One region of the Streptomyces sp. NBC_01268 genome, then DNA from elsewhere that is predicted to be linked to it. Evidence: riboswitches for the same ligand, from Rfam matches in the RefSeq annotation. Region 1 holds a riboswitch; the other holds the start of a gene.

Region 1 (6,851 bases):
GTGGAAGATTGCGACGTCCGTACCTGGTATCGACTGTGGGGGAAGAGCCTGTCGCGGACCACACCAGGCTTGCTCATCAAAGCCCTGGAGATCGAATGTCGGGCAGCAGGCGGCCGTCTTGCACGCGTCTCCACCTGGTCCACCGCTCTGTCTCAGCACTGCCTGTGCGGCGAGCGTGTCACGAAGACCCTGCGAGACCGCGAACACAGATGCACCGCCTGTGGCCTCGTAGGCAAGCGCGACCTCGTATCCGCCGCTCTTGCCGCGTTCGTCCGCCCTACCGACGCGGCAGTTCCTACCACCACGCGCCTGGATACCATCGCGTCCCGAATCGCGCAGATCGTCTTCAACGAAGGGCTGGAAGAAGCCCTGCGGGAGTCAACCACACCGTGCCAGAACATCCCTCGGGGTGCTGGCCGCGTGGCAGTCCCACGGCAACGTGGCACCTCTGCTCCCCGAACCGCCGAACGGCGAGGCCGAGCAACCCCAGATGAGACACGCCCTCGGCGTGACCACACTGGAGCGCCCGGCCCCCGCCACGGCTGCGATCCGCAGCTCACCCTTTGGTGAAATGACGGACCGAGTCTTAGAAGTCCTCGTCCAGGTCCACCGAGCCCTCGACCGCCACCTGGTAGGCGGACGGGCGGCGCTCGAAGAAGTTGGTCAGCTCCTGGACGCCCTGGAGCTCCATGAACGCGAACGGGTTCTCCGAGCCGAACACCGGCGCGAAGCCCAGGCGGGTGAGCCGCTGGTCGGCGACGCACTGGAGGTACTCGCGCATCGACTCGGTGTTCATGCCCGGCAGGCCCTCACCGCACAGGTCGCGGCCGAACTGGAGCTCCGCCTCGACGGCCTCCCGCAGCATCGCGGTGACCTGCGCCTGGAGCTCGTCGTCGAAGAGCTCGGGCTCCTCCTTGCGGACGGTGTCCACGACCTCGAAGGCGAAGTTCATGTGCATCGTCTCGTCGCGGAACACCCAGTTGGTGCCGGTCGCCAGGCCGTGCAGCAGACCGCGGGACCGGAACCAGTACACGTACGCGAAGGCGCCGTAGAAGAACAGGCCCTCGATGCAGGCGGCGAAGCAGATCAGGTTGAGCAGGAAGCGCCGGCGGTCGGCCTGCGTCTCCAGACGGTCGATCTTCTCGACCGAGTCCATCCACCTGAAGCAGAACTGCGCCTTCTCGCGGATCGACGGGATGTTCTCGACGGCCGCGAAGGCCGCCGCCCGGTCCTCCGGGTCGGGGAGGTAGGTGTCGAGCAGCGTCAGATAGAACTGGACGTGCACGGCCTCCTCGAAGAGCTGGCGCGAGAGGTAGAGCCGCGCCTCGGGCGAGTTGATGTGCTTGTAGAGCGTCAGGACCAGGTTGTTGGCCACGATCGAGTCGCCGGTCGCGAAGAAGGCGACCAGGCGGCCGATCATGTGCTGCTCACCCGGGGTGAGCTTGGCGAGGTCGGCGACGTCCGAGTGGAGGTCGACCTCCTCCACGGTCCAGGTGTTCTTGATCGCGTCCCGGTAGCGCTCGTAGAAGTCCGGGTAGCGCATGGGACGGAGGGTCAGTTCGAAGCCCGGGTCGAGCAGGTTCTTGGTCTCGGACATCACTGGCAGGCCTCGCAGGACTCGGGGTTCTCAAGGGAGCAGGCGACGGCGTCGGGGTCGGCGACCTGCTGGACGGGGATGGTGGCGGCGGCCTGCGCGGCGCGGGCGATCCGGGTCGCCGGGCGCGAGCGCAGGTAGTACGTGGTCTTCAGGCCCTGCTTCCAGGCGTACGCGTACATCGACGACAGCTTGCCGATGGTCGGCGTCTCCAGGAACAGGTTCAGCGACTGCGCCTGGTCCAGGAACGGGGTGCGGGCGGCGGCCATGTCGATCAGGCCGCGCTGCGGGATCTCCCAGGCCGTGCGGTACAGCTCGCGCACTTCGGCCGGCACCCAGGTGAAGCCGGCCACCGAGCCGTTGGCGTCGCGCAGCGCCTCACGGGTCTGCGCGTCCCACACGCCGAGGCGCTTCAGCTCGTCCACGAGGTACGAGTTGACCTGGAGGAACTCGCCGGACAGCGTCTCGCGCTTGAACAGGTTGGAGACCTGCGGCTCGATGCACTCGTAGACGCCGGCGATCGAGGCGATGGTCGCGGTCGGCGCGATGGCGAGGAGGAGGCTGTTGCGCATGCCGACGGCGGCGATCCGCTCGCGCAGCGCGGCCCAGCGCTCCGGCCAGTTCAGCTCGACGTCGAAGTGGTCCGGGTGCAGCACACCGCGGGCCGTGCGGGTCTTGTCCCAGGCGGGCAGCGGGCCGTTGCGCTCGGCGAGGTCGGCGGAGGCCTCGTACGCGGCCAGCATGATCCGCTCGGCGATCCGGGTGGACAGCGCGCGGGCCTCGGCCGAGTCGAAGGGCAGCTTCAGCTTGAAGAAGACGTCCTGGAGGCCCATCGCGCCCAGGCCCACCGGACGCCAGCGGGCGTTGGAGCGGCCGGCCTGCTCGGTCGGGTAGAAGTTGATGTCGACGACCCGGTCGAGGAAGGTGACGGCGGTGCGCACGGTCTCGTCGAGCCGCGCCCAGTCGATCTGCCCGCCGTCGGCTCCTTCCCGGACGAAGGCGCCGAGGTTGACCGAGCCGAGGTTGCAGACGGCCGTCTCGCCGTCGTCGGTGACCTCGATGATCTCGGTGCAGAGGTTCGAGGAGTGGACGACGGAGCCCGGCTCGGCGGTCTGGTTGGCGGTCCGGTTGGAGGCGTCCTTGAAGGTCATCCAGCCGTTGCCGGTCTGCGCGAGGGTGCGCATCATCCGGCCGTACAGGTCACGGGCCGGCATGGACTTCTTGGCCAGGCCCGCCGCCTCCGCCTTGTGGTACGCGGCGTCGAACTCCTCGCCGTACAGGTCGACCAGCTCGGGCACGTCGGCCGGCGAGAAGAGCGACCACTCGGCGTCCGCGTTGACCCGGCGCATGAACTCGTCCGGGATCCAGTGCGCCAGGTTCAGGTTGTGCGTACGGCGGGCGTCCTCGCCGGTGTTGTCGCGGAGCTCCAGGAACTCCTCGATGTCCGCGTGCCAGGTCTCCAGGTAGACCGCGGCGGCGCCCTTGCGGCGGCCGCCCTGGTTCACCGCGGCGACGGAGGCGTCCAGCGTCTTCAGGAACGGCACGATGCCGTTGGAGTGCCCGTTGGTGCCGCGGATCAGCGAACCCCGGGCGCGGATGCGGGAGTACGACAGGCCGATGCCGCCCGCGTGCTTCGACAGGCGCGCGACCTGGTGGTAGCGGTCGTAGATGGAGTCCAGCTCGTCCTGCGGGGAGTCCAGCAGGTAGCAGGAGGACATCTGCGGGTGGCGGGTGCCGGAGTTGAAGAGCGTGGGGGAGGAGGGCAGGTAGTCGAGCCGGCTCATCAGCCCGTACAGCGCCGCCACCTCGTCCACGGCGCGCACCGACTCGTCCTCGGCCAGACCGCACGCGACGCGCAGCATGAAGTGCTGCGGGGTCTCGATGACCTGGCGGGTGATCGGGTGCCGCAGCAGGTAGCGGGAGTAGAGGGTGCGCAGGCCGAAGTAGCCGAAGCGGTCGTCACCGGCCGCGTCGATCAGCGCGTCGAGGCGCGCGGTGTGCGTGGCGACGAACGCGGCCGTGCGGTCGGCGATCAGGCCCTCGCGGTGGCCGACGGCGACGGAGGCCGAGAAGGAGAGCGCGCCCTGGCCCGCCGCCTCGTCGGTGATGGTGAGGGTGAGCAGCCGGGCGGCGAGCCGGGAGTACGCCGGGTCCTCGGCGATGAGTCCGGCGGCGGCCTCGGTGGCCAGCTCGCGCAGCTCCGCCTCGTCCGAACCGGCGCTGCGGCCGCGCAGGGCGGCGGCGGCGACCTTGCCGGGGTCGGTGTCCGGGAGGTCGGCGGTGAGATCGGTCAGGACCCGCAGCAGCACGGTGCCGGGGCCGTCGGTCTCGATCGCTGCGGCCGGATCGGCGGGCGCGATGGTCACGTGGGGGCTCTCCCTCGCTCGGCTCGGAGCCAGGACGGGAGGCGGGAACGGGCGGCCGTACGCACGGCGGCGCCGCGTCCACCGGCCCACTCCGCGAGGCCCGGACGTCTGTGGCACCCGGAACGGACGGACCGGGCGCGCTGTCGGCAGGTCTTCGGACTCACCCTGGGCGCGAAAGCGCGCAAAACACACCGTTGCGGGACAGTTCCGGATTTCCACCGGATTCCCCTGCGGCGACAGCGAGGACGAGCATACATGTGGGGGGCGCCGCTCGCGGCACCCCCCACATGTTGTGTCGGTCGGAGTGGAGCTCAGAGCTCCAGAACGTAGGTGAAGAGCGTGAAGTCCAGCCCCTGGACGGGATTCCAGTCCCGCTCGGGGGAGCGTACGAAGCCCAGTCGCTCATAGACACGGTGGGCGGTGGTCATCGTCCGCTGGGTGGAGAGCACGATCCGCGCGCACCCCTCGACGGCCCGCGCCCGGTCCACACAGGCCCGCACGAGGGCCTCCCCGACGCCCCGGCCGCGCGCCGCGTGCGCGACCGCCAGCATGCGGAACTCGGCCTCGCCCTCCCGGGCGATGTCGGCCCACTCGGCGCCGCCGGCGGTGAAGGTCACCCCGCCGAGGACCGTGCCGGCCGCGTCCGTGGTGTCGACGGCCACGAGCACCTCGGCCTCGGCGTCGCGCCTGGCAACGTCCCGCAGCAGGTGCAGGTACGCGTCGTCCTCGCCGAAGCTGAGGAACCCGTCGTCGAGATAGGCCCGCGCGGTGATCTCGCCGAGGGCCGCGTACTCCTCGGGCCGTACCGCCCTGATCGTGAAGTCCATGCACGGCAGTCTGCCCCCCGGCGCGGCTCCGCCCGCCCCGGATGACCGGAGGCGGGCGGAGACGGTGGAGCCGACGGCCCGCGGGGCTCAGTGCCCGGCGGTCCCGACCTTCGGCAGCTCGGTGGCGACACCCGCGTCGCCGGCGTCCGCCGTGTAGTCCTCGGGCGAGGTCTCGTCGACGCCGTCGGGCGCCTTGAGCGCCTTCAGGACGAAGGTGAGGACCACGGTGACGACCAGGTTGAGCACGAAGGCGGTGAGGCCGATGTAGCCGATCTCGCCGATGCCGGGGATCTCGGCCGAGGAGCCGCCGAAGTGCTTCTGGGTGGGGCTGGCCACGCCGTACGCGGCGGCGGTGCCGTAGACCATGCCGACGGCCCAGCCGGCGAGCAGCGCCCAGCGGTGGAACCAGCGGGTGAACAGGCCGCCGACGAGGGCGGGGAAGGTCTGCAGGATCCAGATGCCGCCGAGCAGCTGGAAGTTGATGGCGACGGTCTTGTCCATGGTGAGGACGAAGACCAGCGCGCCGACCTTCACCAGCAGCGAGACCAGCTTGGAGACCTTGGTCTCCTGCTCGGGCGTCGCGTTCGGCTTGAGGAAGTCCTTGTAGATGTTCCTCGTGAACAGGTTGGCCGCCGCGATCGACATGATCGCGGCCGGGACCAGGGCGCCGATGCCGATGGCGGCGAAGGCCACGCCCGCGAACCACGAGGGGAACATGTCCTCGAAGAGCTGCGGGATGGCGAGCTGCCCGTTGGTGACCTTCACGCCGGCGGCGATCGCCATGAAGCCGAGCAGCGCGAGCAGGCCCAGCATCAGCGAGTACAGCGGCAGGATCGTGGTGTTGCGGCGGATCACCTCGCGGCTCCTGGAGGAGAGCGTCGCGGTGATCGAGTGCGGGTACATGAAGAGCGCCAGCGCCGAGCCGAGGGCCAGCGTCGCGTACGTCCACTGGCCGGCCTCGCCGGGCACGAGCGCGCCCTTGGGCTTGCCGGTGGCCGGGTTGACCGTCTGGTAGGCCTCGCCCGCCTTGGCGAAGATCTCGTCGAAGCCGCCCAGCTTGATCGGGATGTAGATGATCGCCACCGCGATGACGATGTAGATCAGGGTGTCCTTGACGAAGGCGATGAGCGCCGGGGCGCGCAGACCGGAGGAGTACGTGTACGCCGCGAGGACGCCGAAGGCGATGAGCAGCGGCAGGTCCTTGACGAACCAGTTGGTGCCCTCGCCGCCGCCGACGCCCATCACGTCCAGGACGGCCTGGATGCCGACGAGCTGGAGGGCGATGTACGGCATGGTGGCGAGGATGCCGGTGACGGCGACCGCCAGCGACAGGCCCTTGGAGCCGAAGCGGCCGCGGACGAAGTCGGAGGTGGTGACGTAACCGTGCTTGTGGGACACCGACCACAGGCGGGGCAGGAAGGTGAAGATCAGCGGGTAGACCAGGATCGTGTACGGCACGGCGAAGAAGCCGGCCGCGCCCGCCGCGTAGATGGCCGCCGGGACGGCGACGAAGGTGTACGCGGTGTAGAGGTCGCCGCCGAGCAGGAACCAGGTGACCCAGGTGCCGAACGAACGGCCGCCCAGGCCCCATTCGTCGAGGCTGTTCTCGTTCTCGGCCTTGCGCCACTTGGCGGCCAGGAAGCCCATGACCGTGACGGCCAGGAAGAAGAAGACGAAGACGCCGAGCGCGACGCCGTTCACGCCGTCCTTCATCGCGCGTCACCTCCCTTGCGGGCGCGCTGGTCGCGCTTCCAGAGCTGGTACGCGAGCATCGTCAGTCCGGTGGAGACGACCACCCAGAGCATCTGGTACCAGTAGAAGAACGGGATGCCGATGAAGGTGGGGTCCACCTTCGCGTACGAGCTCACCCAGAGCATCGCCACGAACGGCGCGAGCAGGCAGAGCGCGATCACCACCCTCGATGGCGTGATGACCGGTTGTTTCCCTTGTGTCGCTTCTGACATGGTGAAACCGTCCCCTCACTGATCACCTCGTAAGACGGGGAAATCTAGGGGACGGTCTCGCTGTTAGGAACCCCTGTCCGTATAACGGATCGGCCGTGCC
Region 2 (6,851 bases), 3.5 Mb from region 1:
ACCCGCACCGGGACCGGAGGCCGGGCCGGAACCGGCGCCGCTGTCCTGCGGCGCGGGGGCCGGGGCCTCCTCGGGCGCCCCGGACTCCTGCGGCGCGGGCCCGTCGCCCTGCGGCGGGATCCCCCCGCCCCCGCCACCGCCCCCGCCGGGACCGCCGTCGCCCGGGCCGTCCGGCTCGGGCTCGTCGTCCGGCGCCTCGCCCTTGAACCGGTCGAGGGTCTCGTCCAGCTTGTCCTCGTCGAGGCCGGGGGCGTCGAAGGGGTTGCGCCGCCGCCGGTGCGGGAGGGCCAGGAGCGCGGCCTGCCGCACGTCCTCCGAGGTCACCTCGGTCCGACCCGCCCAGGCCGCCAGCGCGGTCGCCGTACGGGCCATCACGATGTCGGCGCGCATGCCGTCGACCTCGAACGCGGCGCAGGTCGCGGCGATCTGCAGCAGCACCGCGTCACCGAGGGCCACCTGAGGCAGCAACTCCCGTGCGGCGACGATCCGTTCGCGCAGCGCCGCCTCCTCGCCGGCCCAGCGCGCGGCGAACGCGGCCGGGTCGTCCTCGTAGGCGAGCCGCCGCCGGACCACCTCGACCCGCTGCTCGGGCACGCGGGACGCGGCGACCTCCACGGTGAGCCCGAACCGGTCGAGCAACTGCGGCCGCAGCTCGCCCTCTTCGGGGTTCATCGTGCCGACGAGCAGGAAGCGGGCGGCATGCCGTACGGAGACGCCCTCGCGCTCGACGTACGAGGAGCCCATCGCCGCCGCGTCGAGCAGCAGGTCGATCAGATGGTCGTGGAGCAGGTTGACCTCGTCGACGTAGAGGATGCCCCGGTGCGCGTCGGCCAGCAGGCCCGGCTCGAAGGCCTTCACGCCCTCGGCGAGCGCCCGCTCGATGTCGAGCGCGCCGACCAGTCGGTCCTCGGAGGCGCCGACGGGCAGCTCGACCATGCGCGCGGGCCGTTCGTCGCCGCCCGCGGCCTCGTGCGGCCCGTCCGGGCAGCCGGGGTCGGGCGCGCCCGGGTCGCAGCTGAAGCGGCAGCCCGCGACCACGGGCACGGCCGGCAGCAGCTCGGCGAGCGCGCGCACGGCGGTCGACTTGGCGGTGCCCTTCTCGCCGCGGACGAGCACACCGCCCACGGCCGGGCTGACGGCGTTCAGCAGCAGCGCGAGCCGCAGGTCGTCCATGCCGACGACGGCGGTGAACGGATAGCGGGTGCTCATCGGGTGGTCACTCCTTCGAGTCGTACGGAGGTCGGGGCGGGCGGTGCGGGCGCGGCGGTCACGGCGCCCCCGGCGGCACGAACGGCAGCCCCGCCGGGGCGCCCTCCTCGATGAGCCGCAGCAGCGCGTCCGTGTCGGCGTGCTCCTCGATCAGGTCGCCCAGCCGGTCCAGCTGCTCCTCGCGGAGCGCGCCGAACGAGGTGTCCGGGGCCGGGACGAAGCGGCGGCCGGAGGCGGCGGCGACCTCGCGCAGGAAGGCCCTGCGGAAGCCGTCGCTCTCCAGCGAGCCGTGCCAGTGGGTGCCCCACACCGCACCGACCCGGCAGCCGTCGAGGAACGGCTCGCCGCCCTCGACGGTGGCGACGCCGTGGTGGATCTCGTACCCCTCGACCCGTTCGCCGAGCGCCTCGCCGACCGGCCGGGCCAGGGTCTTCTCGACGCCGAAGCGCACCCGCACGGGCAGCAGCCCGAGCCCGTCGACCACGCCGGCCCTCGACTCCACCTCGTCCTCGATCCGCTGGCCGAGCGCCTGGAAGCCGCCGCAGATGCCGAGCACCGGGCGCCCCTCGGCGGCGCGCCGGGCCAGCGCGTCGGCCAGGCCGCGTTCCCGCAGCCAGGCGAGGGCCTTGACGGTGCCGCGGGTGCCGGGCACGACGACCAGGTCCGCGTCGACGAGCTCCTCGGGCCGGTCCACGAACCGGACCACGACGCCCGGCTCGGCGGCCAGCGCGTCCACGTCGGTGAAGTTGGACATCAGCGGGACGGCGCAGACGGCGACCCGCAGCACGTCGGCGCCGACCGGCGGCGCCACCACCGACTCGCGGACGGTGCCCCGCAGCGAGACCCGCAGGCCGTCCTCCTCGTCGATGCCGAGCCCGTGCGCGTACGGCAGGACACCGAGGGCGCGGCGTCCGGTGAGCCCGTGGAGCATGTCGAGACCGGGCTCGAGGAGCGTCACGTCGCCCCGGAACTTGTTCACCAGATAGCCGGCGACGAGCGCCTGGTCCTCGGGTGCGAGCAGCGCCGTCGTGCCGAAGAACTGGGCGAACACCCCGCCCCGGTCGATGTCGCCGACGACCACGACGGGCAGCTTCGCGGCCCGCGCGATGCCCATGTTCACGATGTCCGTGCGCCGCAGGTTGATCTCGGCCGGGCTGCCCGCCCCCTCGCAGATCACGGCGTCATACGTGCCCCGCAGTTCCTCCAGGCACGCCATCACGGGCTCGAAGAGCGTCGCCTGGCGCCCGCCGTGGTAGCCGCGGGCGCTCATCTCGCCGACCGGCTTCCCCATGAGCACGACCTGGCTGGAGCGGTCGCTGCCGGGCTTCAGGAGCACCGGGTTCATCAGCGCGGTGGGCTCGACGCGGGCGGCCTGCGCCTGCATGGCCTGGGCGCGGCCGATCTCGGCGCCCTCCCGGGTGACGAAGGAGTTCAGGGACATGTTCTGCCCCTTGAACGGCGCGACCTTGACGCCCTGCCGGACCAGCCAGCGGCAGATGCCGGCCGTGACGACGCTCTTGCCCGCGTCGGACGTGGTCCCGGCGACCAGCAGCCCCCCACCCCTCATGCGTTCCTCCGCTTCAGCGCGCTCGCGATCATCCGGCCGCCGACACAGGCGGCCAGGGTCAGTCCGGTCACCCGGCGGGACAGGCGTACCGCCCGGTCGATGTCGGCGACCTCGACGGGCCGCCCCGCCCCGTTGAGGACGGGCCGGTGCTCGATCCGGCCGCCGTACGCCAGCGTCCCGCCGAGCCGTACGCCGAGCGCGCCCGCGAAGGAGGCCTCCACGGGGCCCGCGTTGGGGCTGGGGTGCTTCGCCGCGTCGGCGCGCCAGGCCCGGGCCGCGCCGCGCGGGTTCCCGCCGGCGACGGTGGCGAGGACGGCGGTGAGCCGGGCGCCCGGCCAGCCGGCGAGGTCGTCGAGCCGGGCCGAGGCCCAGCCGAAGCGGCGGTACTTCGGTGACTTGTGGCCGACCATCGCGTCCAGGGTGTTGACCGCCCGGAAGCCGACCAGGCCGGGCACGCCCGCGACGGCGCCCCAGAACAGGGCGCCCACGACGGCGTCGGAGGTGTTCTCGGCGACCGACTCGACGACCGCGCGGGCCATCGCGGGACCGTCCAGGGAGTGCGGGTCGCGCCCGCACAGGTGCGGCAGGCGCTCCCGGGCGACCTCCAGGTCCCCGGCCGCGAGCGCCCCGCCGATCGCGCGGGCCTCGCGGCCCAGGGTCGTACCGCCGACGACGGCCCACACGGAGGCGGCGGTCAGGGCGACGGTGGCGGCGCGGCTGCCCCGTACCGTACGGGCGGCCAGGGCGCCGAGCGCCATGGTGGAGCCGGCGCAGACGGCGGTGTGCAGGGCGCCCCAGCCGCGGTGGTCGCGCAGCAGGCGCTCCTCGACCGCGCCGGCGGCCCGGCCGAAGGCGGCGACGGGATGGCCGCGGCGGGGGTCGCCCGCGAGCAGGTCGACGGCGAGGCCGGCGGCCGCTCCGTACGCGAAGACTCGGGTGGCACCGGAGGCGCCGGTGGTACCGGGAAAGCTGAGGCCGCGGCCGGGCATGGCGCTCTGTCCTCACTCAGGGTCCGCGCCCTGGATCGACGTGACCGGCGGCGAGAGTTCCTGACTCCCGGCCCCGGGGGGCCGGTCACAGTGGCGGGACCGCGCCGGATTCGCACCGGACTTCCTCTACTGCCGCCGTAATGGCCCCGGCAGTCCACCACGCTGCGCGAACAGCCGTCAACTCACCCTTGACCTGCGTCGGGTCACTGTGCGGAGCGCCACAGACACGACGGCCGGGCGGTCCGCACCCGTGGTGCGGACCGCCCGGCCGTCGTGCCCGTGCGTCGGACGACGCTCGGTGGAGCGCGTCAGATGACGATCAGGTAGATGCCGTACGCCACGGCCGCCGCGCACAGGGCGAAGCAGGCGTAGGCGCCGGTGCGGGCCAGGCCGGCGGAGCCGCCGCTCGCGGCCGCCTCCTCCTGCTTGGAGAGGCCCATGACACCGAGGGTGAAGAGGCCCACCAGGGCGACGGTCGCCACGAGGCTGACTCCGAAGACGGAGCCGAGGGCTGCCCAGTCGATCTTCATGCTTGGTTCCAGTTCCTTAGACCGCGGCGGCGGGGGCCGGGGGAGCGGCCGGGTCCGTGGGGCCCGGGGTGGGGATGGTGGTCTTCAGGTCCGTGTCCGCGACGGCGGCGACGGAGCCGGCCGGCGGCGGCGGGGTGACGGCCGCGATGGCGGTGGTCACGACGCCGGCGGGCTCGGCGGGGGCGGCGTCGAGGTCGTCGGCCGTGACGTTGTTGTGGTCGACCGGCTTGCGACGGGACAGCGACCAGATGACACCGGAACCGGCGACCAGCAGGACCGCGACGGCGGCGATGCCCCAGGGGCCCTGCTTGGTGAGGAACTCGGCACCGGCGCCGACCACGCCCGCGGCGGGCAGGGTCAGACCCCAGGCGACGAACATCCGGGTGGCGGTCGACCAGCGGACGACACCGCCCTTGCGGCCGAGGCCGGCGCCCATCACGGCACCCGAGCAGGACTGGGTGGTGGAGAGCGAGAAGCCCAGGTGGGAGGAGGCCAGGATGACCGTGGCGGCGCTGGTCTGGGCGGCGAAGCCCTGCTGCGGCTGGAGGTCGGTGAGGCCCTTGCCCATGGTGCGGATGATGCGCCAGCCGCCGAGGTAGGTGCCGAGCGCGATCGCCACACCGGCGGCGACGATGACCCACATCGGAGGGTTGGAGCCGGGGGCGAGGACGCCGCCGGTGACCAGGGCGAGGGTGATGATGCCCATCGTCTTCTGGGCGTCGTTGGTGCCGTGCGCGAGCGAGACCAGACCGGCGGAGGCGATCTGGCCGGCCCGGTAGCCCTTGGCGGTGGCCTTCGTCTCGGCCTTCGCGCCGATGCGGTAGGTCAGCCGGGTGGCGACCATCGCGGCGAGACCGGCGACGATCGGGGCGGCGACGGCGGGGATCAGGACCTTGGTGACGATGGTCGGTCCGTTGACCGCGCCCCAGCCGGCCGACATCACGGCGGCGCCGATGAGGCCGCCGAACAGGGCGTGGGAGGAGCTGGACGGCAGACCGAGCAGCCAGGTCAGCAGGTTCCACAGGATGGCGCCGACGAGCGCCGCGAAGATCACTTCTGTACGAATGCCCTCTTCGTTGATGATCCCGCCGGAGATCGTCTTGGCGACCTCCACGGACAGGAACGCGCCGACGAGGTTCAGCACGGCGGACATGGCCACCGCCGTCTTGGGCTTGAGAGCACCGGTCGAGATGGTCGTCGCCATCGCGTTGGCGGTGTCGTGGAAACCGTTCGTGAAATCGAACACGAGAGCTGTCACGACCACAATCGCGAGCAGCAGCGTGATGTGTTCCATTTACCCAGGCAATCGTTTGACGTCAGTGGCTCGTCGAACGTACGCAACCTGGGTGAACGGAAGATGAACTGGATCGGGCTGTGTGGTGTCCCCAACCGGGGTCCCGGCATTCCATTTCCGCCCCCGGAACCGTCCCGGACCGCCCGGCTGTCCACCATGCGGTCAGGGTGCGACCCGGGGTAAGCCCTGCCGTACCAGGACGCATGCGACTCCCACCCCTTCCACCCCTCTCCACCCGTTCCGTCCCATGGACCCCTCACGGCCCGCCGGCCGACCCCGCGCGCACCCCGTCAGCCGTACGGACGACCCCTCCGACGAGAGCCATGTCACTCGTCGGGAGGTCCGTCCGGTGGCAGCCTTCCCGCCCTCTGCCGACACTGGGAGCGTGCGCCCGGCTACAGCGACGGCAGCTGCCGTCACCACAGTGATCGGTGTCGGCGCGGCCGCTGTGGCGGCCGGCCGGTACGCCAGCGACGCCGCCCTCAAGGTGCCGTCCGGACGCCCCCTCCCGGGCGACCCCAGACTGACCGTGCACGCCAGCGGGCCCGGCCGGATCACCCTCACCCGCAGCCTGGCCTCCCTGCGCCCCGGCACCTACGGGATCGAGGCCGCCGGACTGCACGCGGTCGTCGGACCCGTCCTGGACCGGGTCCCGCACACCGCCGACACGGTGGTGCGCCGGCTCGAACGGGTCGAGCTCGGCACCCTCTCCACCGGAGCCCGCGTCCGCTTCACCCCGCAGCTCCACTGCGGCACCCCCGAGACCGCCCTCGGCCTGCCGTACGAGGACGTCGAGATCCCCGGCGAACTCGGCAACCTGCCCGCCTGGCTCGTCCCCGGCGCCCACTCCACCTGGGTGATCGCCCTGCACGGCCTCGGCGCCACCCGCGAGCACGCCCTCAACCTCGTTCCCTTCCTCCACCGCCGGCAGGTCCCCGTCCTCGTCCCCGCCTACCGCGGCGACGAGGGCGCGCCCGCCGCCCCCGACGGCCTCGCCCACCTGGGCGACTCCGAGTGGCGCGACGTCGACGCCGCCCTCCGCTACGCCGTCCGCCGGGGCGCCGGACAGGTCGTCCTGCTCGGCTGGGGCGCGGGCGCCGCGATGGCCCTGCACGCCGCCGCGGGCTCCGGGGTGCGGGACCGGATCCGCGGCCTGGTCCTCGACTCCCCGGTCCTCGACTGGGAGGCCACCCTGCGCAACCTCGCCGCCGCCCGCGGGGTGCCCGGCCCCCTCGTCCCGCTCGCCGTCCGCGCCGCCCAGG

The links. A riboswitch is a leader RNA that binds a small molecule or an ion and turns the genes downstream of it on or off. The one in region 1 is predicted to bind cobalamin.
Region 2: linked by a shared signal. The riboswitch ahead of OG309_RS08820 (cobalamin biosynthesis protein) and the one ahead of OG309_RS25030 (ribonucleoside-diphosphate reductase subunit alpha) in region 1 are both predicted to bind cobalamin.

Annotation. Positions count from the first base shown of each region.
Region 1 covers NZ_CP108454.1:5,529,003-5,535,853, forward strand. The annotation lists gene OG309_RS25020 (zinc ribbon domain-containing protein) at 1-570, shown strand, start outside; gene OG309_RS25025 (ribonucleotide-diphosphate reductase subunit beta) at 587-1,597, opposite strand; gene OG309_RS25030 (ribonucleoside-diphosphate reductase subunit alpha) at 1,597-3,960, opposite strand; cobalamin riboswitch at 4,089-4,213, opposite strand; gene OG309_RS25035 (GNAT family N-acetyltransferase) at 4,272-4,787, opposite strand; gene mctP (monocarboxylate uptake permease MctP) at 4,875-6,500, opposite strand; gene OG309_RS25045 (DUF3311 domain-containing protein) at 6,497-6,751, opposite strand.
Region 2 covers NZ_CP108454.1:2,024,224-2,031,074, reverse strand. The annotation lists gene OG309_RS08830 (putative cobaltochelatase) at 1-1,209, opposite strand, end outside; gene OG309_RS08825 (cobyric acid synthase) at 1,268-2,776, opposite strand; gene OG309_RS08820 (cobalamin biosynthesis protein) at 2,773-3,765, opposite strand; adenosylcobalamin (AdoCbl) riboswitch at 3,819-3,893, opposite strand; gene OG309_RS08815 (hypothetical protein) at 4,074-4,295, opposite strand; gene OG309_RS08810 (inorganic phosphate transporter) at 4,312-5,589, opposite strand; gene OG309_RS08805 (alpha/beta hydrolase) at 5,975-6,851, shown strand, end outside.